2 regions of the Anaerosinus sp. genome follow, and region 2 is predicted to be linked to the other one. Evidence: riboswitches for the same ligand, from Rfam matches in the RefSeq annotation. Region 2 holds a riboswitch; the other holds the start of a gene.
The links. A riboswitch is a leader RNA that binds a small molecule or an ion and turns the genes downstream of it on or off. The one in region 2 is predicted to bind cobalamin.

Region 1: it holds a riboswitch for cobalamin, as region 2 does, so the genes downstream of both, ACWZFG_RS02405 (TonB-dependent receptor plug domain-containing protein) here and cbiD (cobalt-precorrin-5B (C(1))-methyltransferase CbiD) in region 2, are expected to answer to the same signal.

The regions. Positions count from the first base shown of each region.
Region 1 covers NZ_CBDNNH010000003.1:65,287-71,043, reverse strand. Annotated here, with positions in the region: gene ACWZFG_RS02415 (ATP-binding protein) at 1-75, opposite strand, end outside; gene ACWZFG_RS02410 (ABC transporter substrate-binding protein) at 80-1,051, opposite strand; gene ACWZFG_RS02405 (TonB-dependent receptor plug domain-containing protein) at 1,112-3,004, opposite strand; cobalamin riboswitch at 3,177-3,353, opposite strand; gene ACWZFG_RS02400 (nitrogenase component 1) at 3,427-4,728, opposite strand; gene ACWZFG_RS02395 (nitrogenase component 1) at 4,718-5,757, opposite strand, start outside.
Region 2 covers NZ_CBDNNH010000012.1:26,704-32,460, reverse strand. Annotated here, with positions in the region: gene ACWZFG_RS06185 (ChbG/HpnK family deacetylase) at 1-293, shown strand, start outside; gene ACWZFG_RS06180 (lysylphosphatidylglycerol synthase transmembrane domain-containing protein) at 286-1,269, shown strand; gene ACWZFG_RS06175 (ArnT family glycosyltransferase) at 1,284-2,852, shown strand; cobalamin riboswitch at 2,904-3,077, shown strand; gene cbiD (cobalt-precorrin-5B (C(1))-methyltransferase CbiD) at 3,212-4,318, shown strand; gene cbiE (precorrin-6y C5,15-methyltransferase (decarboxylating) subunit CbiE) at 4,303-4,923, shown strand; gene cbiT (precorrin-6Y C5,15-methyltransferase (decarboxylating) subunit CbiT) at 4,923-5,510, shown strand; gene cobM (precorrin-4 C(11)-methyltransferase) at 5,516-5,757, shown strand, end outside.

The sequences.
Region 1 (5,757 bases), on a different contig from region 2:
ATTTAAAATTAAAGATAATTTCATTTCCTCCTGTCCAACGATAGCTGTAAACGGATATACTACTTTTCTTTTCATGTTTTTACTCCTTCAATTTAAACTTTTCTGGATACATCGCCTTTGCCATGTCTTCAATCGCATAAACGATATAATGTGATAATGATTGCATATGCGCTCCGGGCAAGGCGACAATTGCATGATTTTTTATTGCTTTAATCGATTGATACGCAGGATCTTCTTGAATTTCTTTACAACGCTCCTGCGTCTCATGTTTCCCATCATAATCCCATGCCGATAAAACAAAGGCATCTGGATTTAATCGAACAATTTCTTCTTTGGATAACGTAATATTCTTTTGATAATTCAGCTCCAATGCCGCCTCTTTTACCCCTGCAAACTTGCAAATATCATGAAATGTGCTTTCAGGACGAAAGGTTGCTCCATTGGTCTGTATATAAATCACTCTTTTTCGTTCACTTTCCAGAATTTCATTCACCGTCATTTCGATTTGTGCTAATTTTGCATCCATCATCGTGAGTAGCGGTAAAGCATTTTGTGGTTCTCCTACAACATTTGCCAGTTCCACAATGGAATTTTTTACATCTTGAATATTTTTTTGCGTTTTATATACATAAACCGGAATTCCTAGCTCACGTAAAGTCTCAATCATTTCTACTTTAAAAAAATCTGCAACAATAACTAAGTCAGGTTTTAGTGCCAGAATTGCTTCCGCACTATTTCCGTCCAAACGAGCTAAGACCGTTTTACTTTTTTCAACTGCATTTGATATCCCAGGATCATCAACTAAATAAGTTAAAGCTGCGATTCTATCCTCAGATACCAACTCCAATAGGATTTCATCAGTACTGATAGTCAATGAGACAATTCGTTCCGGCTTCTTTGTAAAATGAAGCTTTGTTCCTGTAGAATCTACAACATCATAACCTGTATTAAGAATCGTCGTATTCACATCATCCCGCGTCGATCCACAGCCTCCTAATATACATGCAAAAACAAGTAAAATAAGCACTATGCAACGATTAAATCTTTTCATCTATTTTTATTCCACCCTTAGCAAGAAGGATGAACCGAATGCTTTCGGTTCATCAATGATTTAAAAAGTGTATTCCATCCCTACAAGTACATTTCTGCCCGGTGCACTCCACCATTGCTCATCCGGAGTTGTACTCCAGTTATAACGCGCATTTGAATGCTCAGCATAAAACTTATCAAAGACATTATTCACTTTAATAAAGGCTTTAATATCATCGGTTGCTTGATAATTGATTCCAATATCCCAAACCCAATAGGTATTTGCCGGGAAGAAGTGATCTACCGCATCAGCTGTTTGCGGCCCTGGTCTATCAATTGCCCCGCGCCCTAATACGGAAAGATCTAACTTACCAGCTTTATAATCGAGACCAACGTTCCAAGCTCCCTTCGGAATATACCCGTCAATATTTTCTGCCCTTTGGTCTGTCGGGTCTACATTGGTATGGGTATAACCAACAAATCCACTAAATGCGTCAGAAAATTGCTTTTTCAATTGAATGTCCCAGCCATCTGCTTTTTCGTCACCCACATTTGCATATTTACCGATCTTGCTGATATAGCCAATTCTATCTTCTGAATCACGTTTAAAGATATGTGCAGAAGCCACAAACGTATCATCAATCCGATGATTAATCCCAAACTCAAGCGTATTCCCGGATTCTGGCTTTATGTTCGGGTTTCCATATTTTGCACTATACAAATTGGTCGGAGAAGGCGGAATAAAATATTCGCTATACCCAACATATAAATTCGTTGCATCACTTGCCATATAACCAAGGTTTACACTCGGGGAAGTATGACTGCCAAAACCGGAGTTATTATCATAGCGAATTCCGCTCGTCAGCGTCCAACGGTCATCTATCCCCCACTCGTCTTGTAGATACAAAGCACGATTGGTAAGTTTCACATTATTAAAAGTAACGACTTTATCCTGCGTAAACTCAAAGCCTGCAATCAACGTATTATTTTCATCCCACTGCCTTGTATATTGATCAGAAATTCGATAAGTTTTTATATTGGTGAAATATTTATTGTAATCTGTATCAAAAACACTGTTCATATAAGAGAACTGATTCGTCGATTTATCATCAATCTGAGTATTATAAATCAATTTCCAATTATAATTATCAATACTTCCTTTTTTAAACGCATCTTCCCACAACGCTGTATAACCTTCATCCGCTTTATATCCATCATAAGTAAACGTCAAATCAGATTTTTCACCAATCTCTTTTGTTATTTTTATACTCGTTGTATCTCCATTTAAATGCGCTGGCGTCGTCACACCTCTACCATCTTTAAAATCGCCAAGCAGATCTTTCTGGCGCGAAATTCTCCATGACCAATCTTCATCGTGCCCCTCTGTGCTAAATAAATAGTTTTCCGTAGCATAACTGCCGCCAGTGATTTTTATTTTCGATTGATTGTGGTTGATCTTCTTCGTGATGATATTGATAACACCACCTTTTGCATCAGAGCCGTATAATGTTGATGCAGAGCCTTTCAAAACTTCAATACGCTCTACATTATCTAAGTTTTTAAACATCGTAGCCGAAAATTTATTGCCCGCTGCATTCATTTTAACCCCATCAATTAATACAACAATTTCATCTGCGCCATTAATTTTTAACCCATTGCTATTATCATAGCCAGCTAAACTATAATTGGCGATTGTAACGCCAGGAATGGAACGCAACGCTTCCGACAAATCCGTATAATGATTTTTAGCAATATCTTCACTTGTAATTACATTGATATTCGCATTGACCTTAAATTCATTCACAGGTGTTCTTGTTGCAGTTACAACAACTTCATCAAAGAAATATGAAGCTATCGCTTCTTGGGAATTTTCTTCAGCAAAGGCTGTATTAGCATAAATAAAGCTTGTCGCTAAAGCAATTGTTGGCATAAGTATCGCTGCCAGTTTTTTTGATTTTGAAAATTTTCGTTTCACGTATTTTGACCTCTCCTCAATTTCATTTCACTTCAACGAAAAACCATGCTATTACGTGAAAAAGCCTTTTCGCAAAAGCAAAAAGGCGTTAAATTCCATATCTATACCTACAAATGCATACAGCATTGTATAGTTACAGTATCTTTCACCTTCCTATCACTCGTAGGATTTCATGGCAAAATGAATCTAGGCAGTTCTTCTGACTCTGTATCATCGCTTCCCCACGCCTTCCCAGAATATATCCAGTGACATCTTTGTGGAGTTACTCCCCATTACAGCGGCGGGACCGTACCGGTTTTTCACCGATTTCCCTATTAAGCCTTTCGGCACCTATCTTCTCAATATGAATTTGTCGAAATGATTGCATCGTTTTCCACCATACACTATATAGTGGTCATACAGTCAAGATTTTTTAATGTTTTTTATTTTCCAACTTTTGCCGGATGTAAGTAAGCAATCATATGAAACACTTCTATCACTTCCGCCATAAAGTGCTTCCATCCCAAAACACCTGCATAGGGACGTTCTGCAACAGGAACACCTTGCATTGGCATAAGAAAATTTTTAAAAATCATCCGATCGTATTGCCCAACTTCCAATCTCGTTTGCCAATCTCCAAGGACAAGCGAAATACCTGCTTCTTCAACAGATACAGCACTTGGTTGCACCTGCCAGGCGCGTACGCCTTGAATCATTGGATATTCTGCTTTATTCGGGCCTTCTATTTTGAGATAAATATCATTAAATTCAGGAAACTCTGTTTTTAGTGCTGCTACGATTCCATAAGCAACTCCGTAAGGAAGCGTTAAATATACGTCGCCAAAGCCAAAGTTTTTACAATCCGCTTTGAGCTGAAAAATTGCTTGATCCAGCTTTTCTTGATTGATGTCGATTTCTGTTTCTAGTTTTTCTGTGCAGATATTGATCTGTAATTTTTCTGCAATCCGATTTAACCAGGCAATGGAACATTGCATTCCATAAGGTGTAGGCGCAATAAGGTAATCTTGCCCCCATTCTTCTGCTAACCGTTTTGCCGCTTCAACTCCAAGTTCCGGAGCTAAAACAATATTGCAAGCAGCCAATGGCAATTGCATCATCTCAGCTAGAGAAGTTTCATCTGCACCAAGGCAAACACCAACTTCAATCCCAGAGGATATAAGCATTCGCTTGATTTCAGCTAAATCCCCTTGCCAATTGGGATAGTTATTGCACCAGCCAAAAAGATTTACGCGATTTTTCCGCACAACTTCTTTTTTAACTTTTACCTTTGCAGTAACTAAGTCAAGAATTTTATCTAATGCTTCCTGATACCCTTCCCAAAATTCTCCCTTAAGTCCGCCTGCATCAACCGCAATAATCTCACAAGCTAAATTAGCTCTATGACAAATCCCCTGAATGTCATCACCGATTAAGCTGACTGAGCAACTGTTGATGACTGCAATCATTTTAGGATTACATTCTTTTTTTACTTCTTCTAACGCCAGCAAAAGCGCATCATCTGCGCCGTACAACAAATCGATTTCCTTTACTTCACTACAAAAGATTCTTCGCTCATATTTTTTCTCGACTCTTGCCATCTCGCGTTCGGCAATCGTTGCACACCAACGAGGCCCGTTTATCAAAATCACACAATCTTTTAGACTTAAAAAAAATGAGGCTGCGCCCGCCATTTCACAACGACTTTTACACGGCAGCCACCGCTGCAATTTCTGATTAGTATTCATATAGAATCCTCCTGCCACGTCCATGAATTGCCATAGATACTTTATTTAGCAGATTTTCCAGACCCCAAATGCCAACTTGTTGAATTGAGATAGACAACTGATGGGGAAGATCAATTAAATCTGTCGTCGTTAAAACAAAGTCCACTTGCTCTGCCAGCGTTTTTATCTCTTCTTCTGTATAGCAGGGAATATCCGTTAGCTCCATGATTCGCTTGCGTTGCTCTGCTTTTTCTTTACTCGTTAAATCATTATGTAAAACTACCGCTTTAAGTTCTGCACCCACAGCTGATAACGTTTCTAAATGAAACTTCGGATCAAAATAACGGCTTGCATACCCAATAACAAAAATGTAACTTTTCCCCGACAAAACTTCGCGTTTTTTTTGTAAAAACTTTTCCAGACGTGTATTTTCTATTTCCCAGGCTTGTTTAGCTTCTGCTTCGCACGCTAAAACTTCTCCGATTTTTTTAAACCATACTTTCGTTTCTGCCATCCCTTTAGGATAGTTCCCCGTATAACACTTCGTTTGATAACGCTCAGCCAACACTCTTGCATATTCTTGCATCTTGGGATAATATTCACGTGCAATTCCTACCGATAAAATTAAATTCGCTTCGGGAATCATCGCAAATTCCTCTTTTGTCATCGTATTGGGCGGAAATAAAATACGCGTAAAACCAAAATAATGAAGTAGTCGTTTTATTTCACGAACATTATTTTCATTGCCCGCTCCACTATTTTCACCAATGATAACGGCAAGCTTTTCTTTTTTCTCTCGCTCTTTCGGCTTAATTGTTGCAAAGCGTTCCAGCAAAGTTTCCAGCATCTTGATGTTATGTTCCGTATAATGCTTACTCATAAAGCCGGCACCTGACACAACGATAATCGGTAACTTTGTCTTTTCCTCGACGTCCTTGCATACCGCTTCGACATCATCGCCAATTACACCGGCTGTGCATCCGGGAACAACAACGATATATTGCACATTCTCCATTTGTGAAATATCCAGCAAGCATTGGCGAAGAATCT
Region 2 (5,757 bases):
CTAGAAAAAAACTAAAAAAAGCAAATATTGTTTCACCTGATTATTTTTGGGGAATGATGGCTGGAGGAAATATGAATGAGGCTACATTGGCCCAAATTATTTCCCAATTACCCAATGGAGTAAATGAAATCATGGTTCATCCAGGGCATAATACTGGTGAGTTGCGAAAACTATTTGATTGGCAATATCATTGGGATCAAGAATTATCCGCATTAACTGATAAAAATTTATTAAACTCATTACGACATAATAAAATTGAATTGGTTTCGTTTGGAGCGTTGGCGAATGAATAAAATTTATAAGAGATTTTTATTTCTTATCTTACTTTTAGGCATTATTTCTTGTGGAGTTATTTACTTTACAGTAGATATAAATACGTTAAGTCATTTAACAGAATTTCAACCTTGGTCAATTATTGTAACCATTTTTTTGGTTATCATTGGATTGATTTTAGATGGAACTCGATTAATGCACTTAGTCCGTGCTTCTAATGAACATATTACGTTACAGCAAGCTGTTCAGGTAATATTCGGGAATTATTTTTTAGCTTTATTAACTCCTGGAGCAACAGGTGGAGCAGTTGCACAATTAATTTTTTTACGCAATGCAGGAATTCCAACAGGAAAAGCTACAGTCTTTGTTATTGTACGTACGCTCGTATCTATTTTATTTTTATTATTATGTTTACCTATCATTTTTTATTTTGATAACAGTTTGTTACCCTGGATTTCTACGAATGTATTAATTGGAATATCTATATTTATTGTTTTAGGGACTTTTTTCATCATTTGGGCGCTAAAAAATAAATTTACAGATTATCTGGTAATTAAATTTTCAAAACGCTTAAAATACGCAAAAAGGCGTATGTTATATGCTTTTTATAGAGATATTAAAGGAGCTATCGTTTTACTATCAAGTGCCCCATTAAGTATGCTTAGAGTTTTTGTTGAATCGGGCTTAAGTTTGTTAGCTTTATATAGCGTTGTTCCTATTTTGTTTTTAGGTATGGGAGTCGATGTAAATTGGGCAATCGTTATGGGAAGAATGATTTTTCTCAATATTCTTCTTTATTTTGCACCAACTCCTGGGGGATCTGGAATTGCAGAAGGCGGATTTGTTTTATTATTTAATGAATTTTTACCATCAGGAACTGTAGGGATTATTGCTGTTGCCTGGAGAATGATTGCAGAATATTTGCCATTTTCTATTGGATTTTATTATACAATTAAAGTTTTTGGACGAGAATTTTTAACAAAACAGTTAAAATAATAAAGGAGTTTATGATGTCAACAAATAAAAATATTTCAATTGGAATCATGATAATAATTGCTGCTATTACTATATTTTCTAATTTATCTGGATTTCCTTTATTAGATCCTGATGAACCGGTCTATGCAGAAACTCCTAAAGAAATGATTTTATCGAATGATTTTTTATCCCCAAAGATTTACGGTGAATATTGGTATGATAAGCCACCGATGTATTATTGGCTTGTTGCGATGAGTTATCAAGTATTTGGTATAAATGATTTTGCGGCAAGATTCCCATCAGCATTTTTATCTTTGCTTAGTATTATTGCAATATACTTTTATGGGAAAAAATTATTTAATCATAAAGTGGGAATCTATAGTGCTTTAATTTTAGTAACAAGTATTGAATTTTTTTATTTAGGTAAAGCTGCTGTTACAGATATTACATTAAATTTTTGTTTAATGGTTTCGCTCTTTGCATTTTTAAGTAGACAATATTATACATTTTATATTTTTGCAGGCTTAGCAGTTTTAACTAAAGGGCCCATAGGCTTATTTTTCCCTGGTGTAATTGTATTTTTGTACTTAGTATGCTTAAAAAAATTTCATCTTTTATCTGAAATGAAAATTTTATCTGGAAGCATTATTTTTTGCTTGGTTGCGTTGCCATGGTATATTTATATGTATAGCTTGCATGGAAGTGCATTTATCGATAGTTTTCTTGGTTTTCATAACATAACGAGATTTACATCGCCAGAGCATCCTAGTGGACTATTATGGTATTATTATCTTCCAGTATTATTAGTTGGGTTTTTCCCTTGGATAACTTTGCTTTTTCAATCTATCTATAAATCTTTTTCCGATTCTTATGGAAAATTTGATCATTTATTATTTCTAAATCTATGGGCAGTAATCATTTTGTTGTTTTTTTCTATATCAAAAACAAAACTTGTATCGTATATACTGCCAATGTTTCCAGCATTAGCAATGTTGGTGGGATGGTATCTTGATAAGTTAACCGGTAGAAATTATTTTGGTTCCAAAAGGTCTTGGGGCTGGATTGGATGCTTACTATTTTTATCGGCAACTTTTGTTTATGGCTGTACAATTGGGATAAAAGAAATGCCACAAGCGGAGATTGGGTTTATCAGTTTAGCTTCTACCATTATCCTGATGTGCTTAGTAACGATTTTCTTTCTTTTAAAACGAAATATTGAGATAGCTTTTAAAAGTCAGGTAGTAGGAATGATGATTTTTTCTACTGTGTTAGTAAATTTATTATTTCCGAAAATTGCACCTGATTTTACGAGTCAGCATGTAAGTAACGTTTTTTTAGAGCAATATGATGGAACTAGCGATGTTTATATTTCTAAATTTCTTCGCCCAGGAATTTCTTTCTATAGTGGAATTTATGGCAATGAGCTAGTTTTTTCTCCTAAATCTATTCCTGATTTAGAAAAAGTTTTTACGAATAAGAAAACCTATTTTATTCTAAGAGATATCGATTATGATAGATTGCCACAGTCTACGATAAATCAACTTACAATAATTAACCAAGTCGATAATAAACTCATACTAGTAGAGACTAGATTTATAAAGTAAATTTTTATTATATAGCAGGATTTTATCTATAGATATTGAAATAAGAGAAGATAAATGACTAAGGAAACAGGTGCTTAATTGCTTAAAAGGGAAGTCCGGTGTGATACCGGCGCGGTCCCGCCACTGTATTAATGAGTATCTTTACCTATGCCACTGGCGATTGCTGGGAAGGCGTAAAGATATGATGATTTTAGCCAGGAGACCTACCTGTTTTAACGCACACCGTTACTATAAACAGCCTTGTTTATAAGCGACCTACGGATGATGGGCAGGTGGGTAATTAAGCTTCTACAACTGTTATTTTTAATATGTGGTTGTTTGCGTTTTTTTACCCTCTGCCTTTGCAGGGGGTTTTATTTTTGAAAAAATTTTTAAAATCGGGGTTTACAACAGGAACCTGTGTGGCTGCAGCTACGAAGGCAGCATTGCTAGCCCATAAAGGAAGCTATCTCAACACAGTAAATATTCAAGCACTTTCGGGTGAAATACTTTCGATTCCGATTGAACATGTGGAGAAAAAGAGCGAAAATGAAATATTTGCTGCTGTTAGAAAGGACTCTGGTGATGATCCGGATATTACAAATGGGATGATCATCGAAGTTAAAGTTCTCATCTCTGCTCAGCATAAAGACATTATCATTAAAGCTGGAACAGGAGTAGGAATCGTAACTAGCCCAGGGTTAGCTGCTAAAGTAGGACAACCAGCGGTGAATCCCGGACCAAGAAAAATGATTACCAATGTAGTAAAAGAAATATTAAAAGAAGAGTATGGCTGTGAAATTACAATTATCATTCCTCGCGGAGTTGAGTTAGCGAAAAAAACATTAAATCCAATTTTAGGTATTGAGGGAGGATTGTCCATTATTGGCACCTCTGGAATAGTAAGACCTATGTCAGAGGAAGCTTTTAAAGATTCATTGGCACCTCAAATTGATGTTGCTAAAGCAAAAGGGCTAGATACTTTAATTTTTGTTCCTGGGAAAATAGGATATGATGCTTGTATTGACAATTTTGGGGTAAGGGCAGATGCAATAGTACAGACTAGTAATTTTATTGGCTTTATGCTGGAAAGTGCAGCTGAAAGAAAGATTCAAAATATTTTATTTGTTGGTCATTTAGGAAAATTAATTAAAGTTGCCGGTGGGATTTTTCATACACATAATAGAGTTGCAGATGCTCGTCTTGAAATTTTAGCGGTGTATGCAGCTTCTTTAGGAGCATCTACAGGAGTAGTTAGAGATATTTTAAGTACGACTACGACAGAAGCTGCAATTGAAATTTTAGAAGAAAATCATATTGAAGGAATTTATGATCTGATTGCACAAAGAATTAGTTATCGAGCAATGCGCTACGTTTATAATGAAATTTGTATTGGCGCTGTTATCACCAGTTTAGATGGTACAATTTTAGGAATAGATGAAAATGCAAAAAAAATCGGAGGAGTTTTAGGGTGGAACATAAAATAATTGTCGTTGGTATAGGCCCAGGATCAGAAGATTATTTATTACCAATTGCAAAAAAAACGATTGATTTTGCAAAGGTTTTAGTTGGCAGTAAACGGTCGTTAAGCTCATTTCAAAATAAAATGGCGCTAACTCATGCAATTACAGGTGAGATCGAAGCTGCACTTGCTTTTATTGAGGAAAATTTAAAAAGCCAAGATGTCGTAGTGATGGTTTCAGGTGATCCAGGGTATTATAGCTTTCTAGCAGCTTTAAATAAAAGATTTTCCTGTATTGAGGTTATTCCGGGAATAAGCTCTATGCAGCTTGCTTTTGCTAGATTGGCGCTCCCTTGGCATGATGCGGATTTAATTAGTTTACATGGGAGAGAGGTTGATTTAGCTCGGCTTAAGTATTCAAAAGGGCGCAAACTTGGTTTTTTAACTGATTCAAAATATACAAGTGCTACGATTGCTAGCCTTCTTTTAAAAAATGATTGGCCCCAAAATGTGCAGCTTTACGCTTGTAACCATTTATCTTATGAGAATGAATCTATTGTGACAATGACATTGCAAGAAGCTGCTTCTACCGTCGAATATAAAAATTGTATAGTGGTGGTGATAGCATAATGTATCATCTAGGAATTCCCGATCATGAATTTATTCGTGGGAAAACACCAATGACAAAAGAGGAAATTCGTATTCTAACAATTGCTAAGGCCCAAATTAATCCTGATAGTATTATTTGGGATGTTGGAGCTGGGACTGGTTCTTTATCTATTGAAGCTGCCCTTTCAGCACTAAACGGTCATGTATATGCGATTGAGCGCAATCGCGAGGGAATTGATTTAATTCAGCAAAATGCGGCTAAGTTTAAGGCGAAGAACCTTACTGCGATTTTAGGTGAAGCGCCTTCAGCCCTTTTAGATTTGCCAAGTTGTGATGTAGCTTTTATCGGCGGTAGTGGCGGAAAATTGTCAGAAATATTAACATTTATTGATGATAAACTAAAAGTTGGCGGACGTCTAATTATCAATGCAATTACAATTGAAACAATGTATGAAGCATTACAATTTTTAAAAGAAACGGAAAATTATTCATACAATACCTTTTCTGCACAAATTACACGATTTGATGCAATCGGTAGATATCATATGGGAAAAGCACAAAATCCAATTACGATTATTTCTTGTACAAAATTAAAAAATAGGAGGTAATAACAATGCAAGTATATATTATCGGTGCAGGGCCTGGAGATCCTGAACTCATTACAGTAAAAGGACAAAGATTATTAAGTGAAGCAGACGTTATTATTTACGCTGGTTCACTGGTAAATCCAGCACTGCTTTCTTTTGCAAAACAAGGTTGTAAAATTTATAATAGTGCTTCAATGACATTAGGTGAAGTCATCGAAGTGATTAAAAAAAGCGTGAAAAACAATGAGATGGTTGTGCGGCTACACAC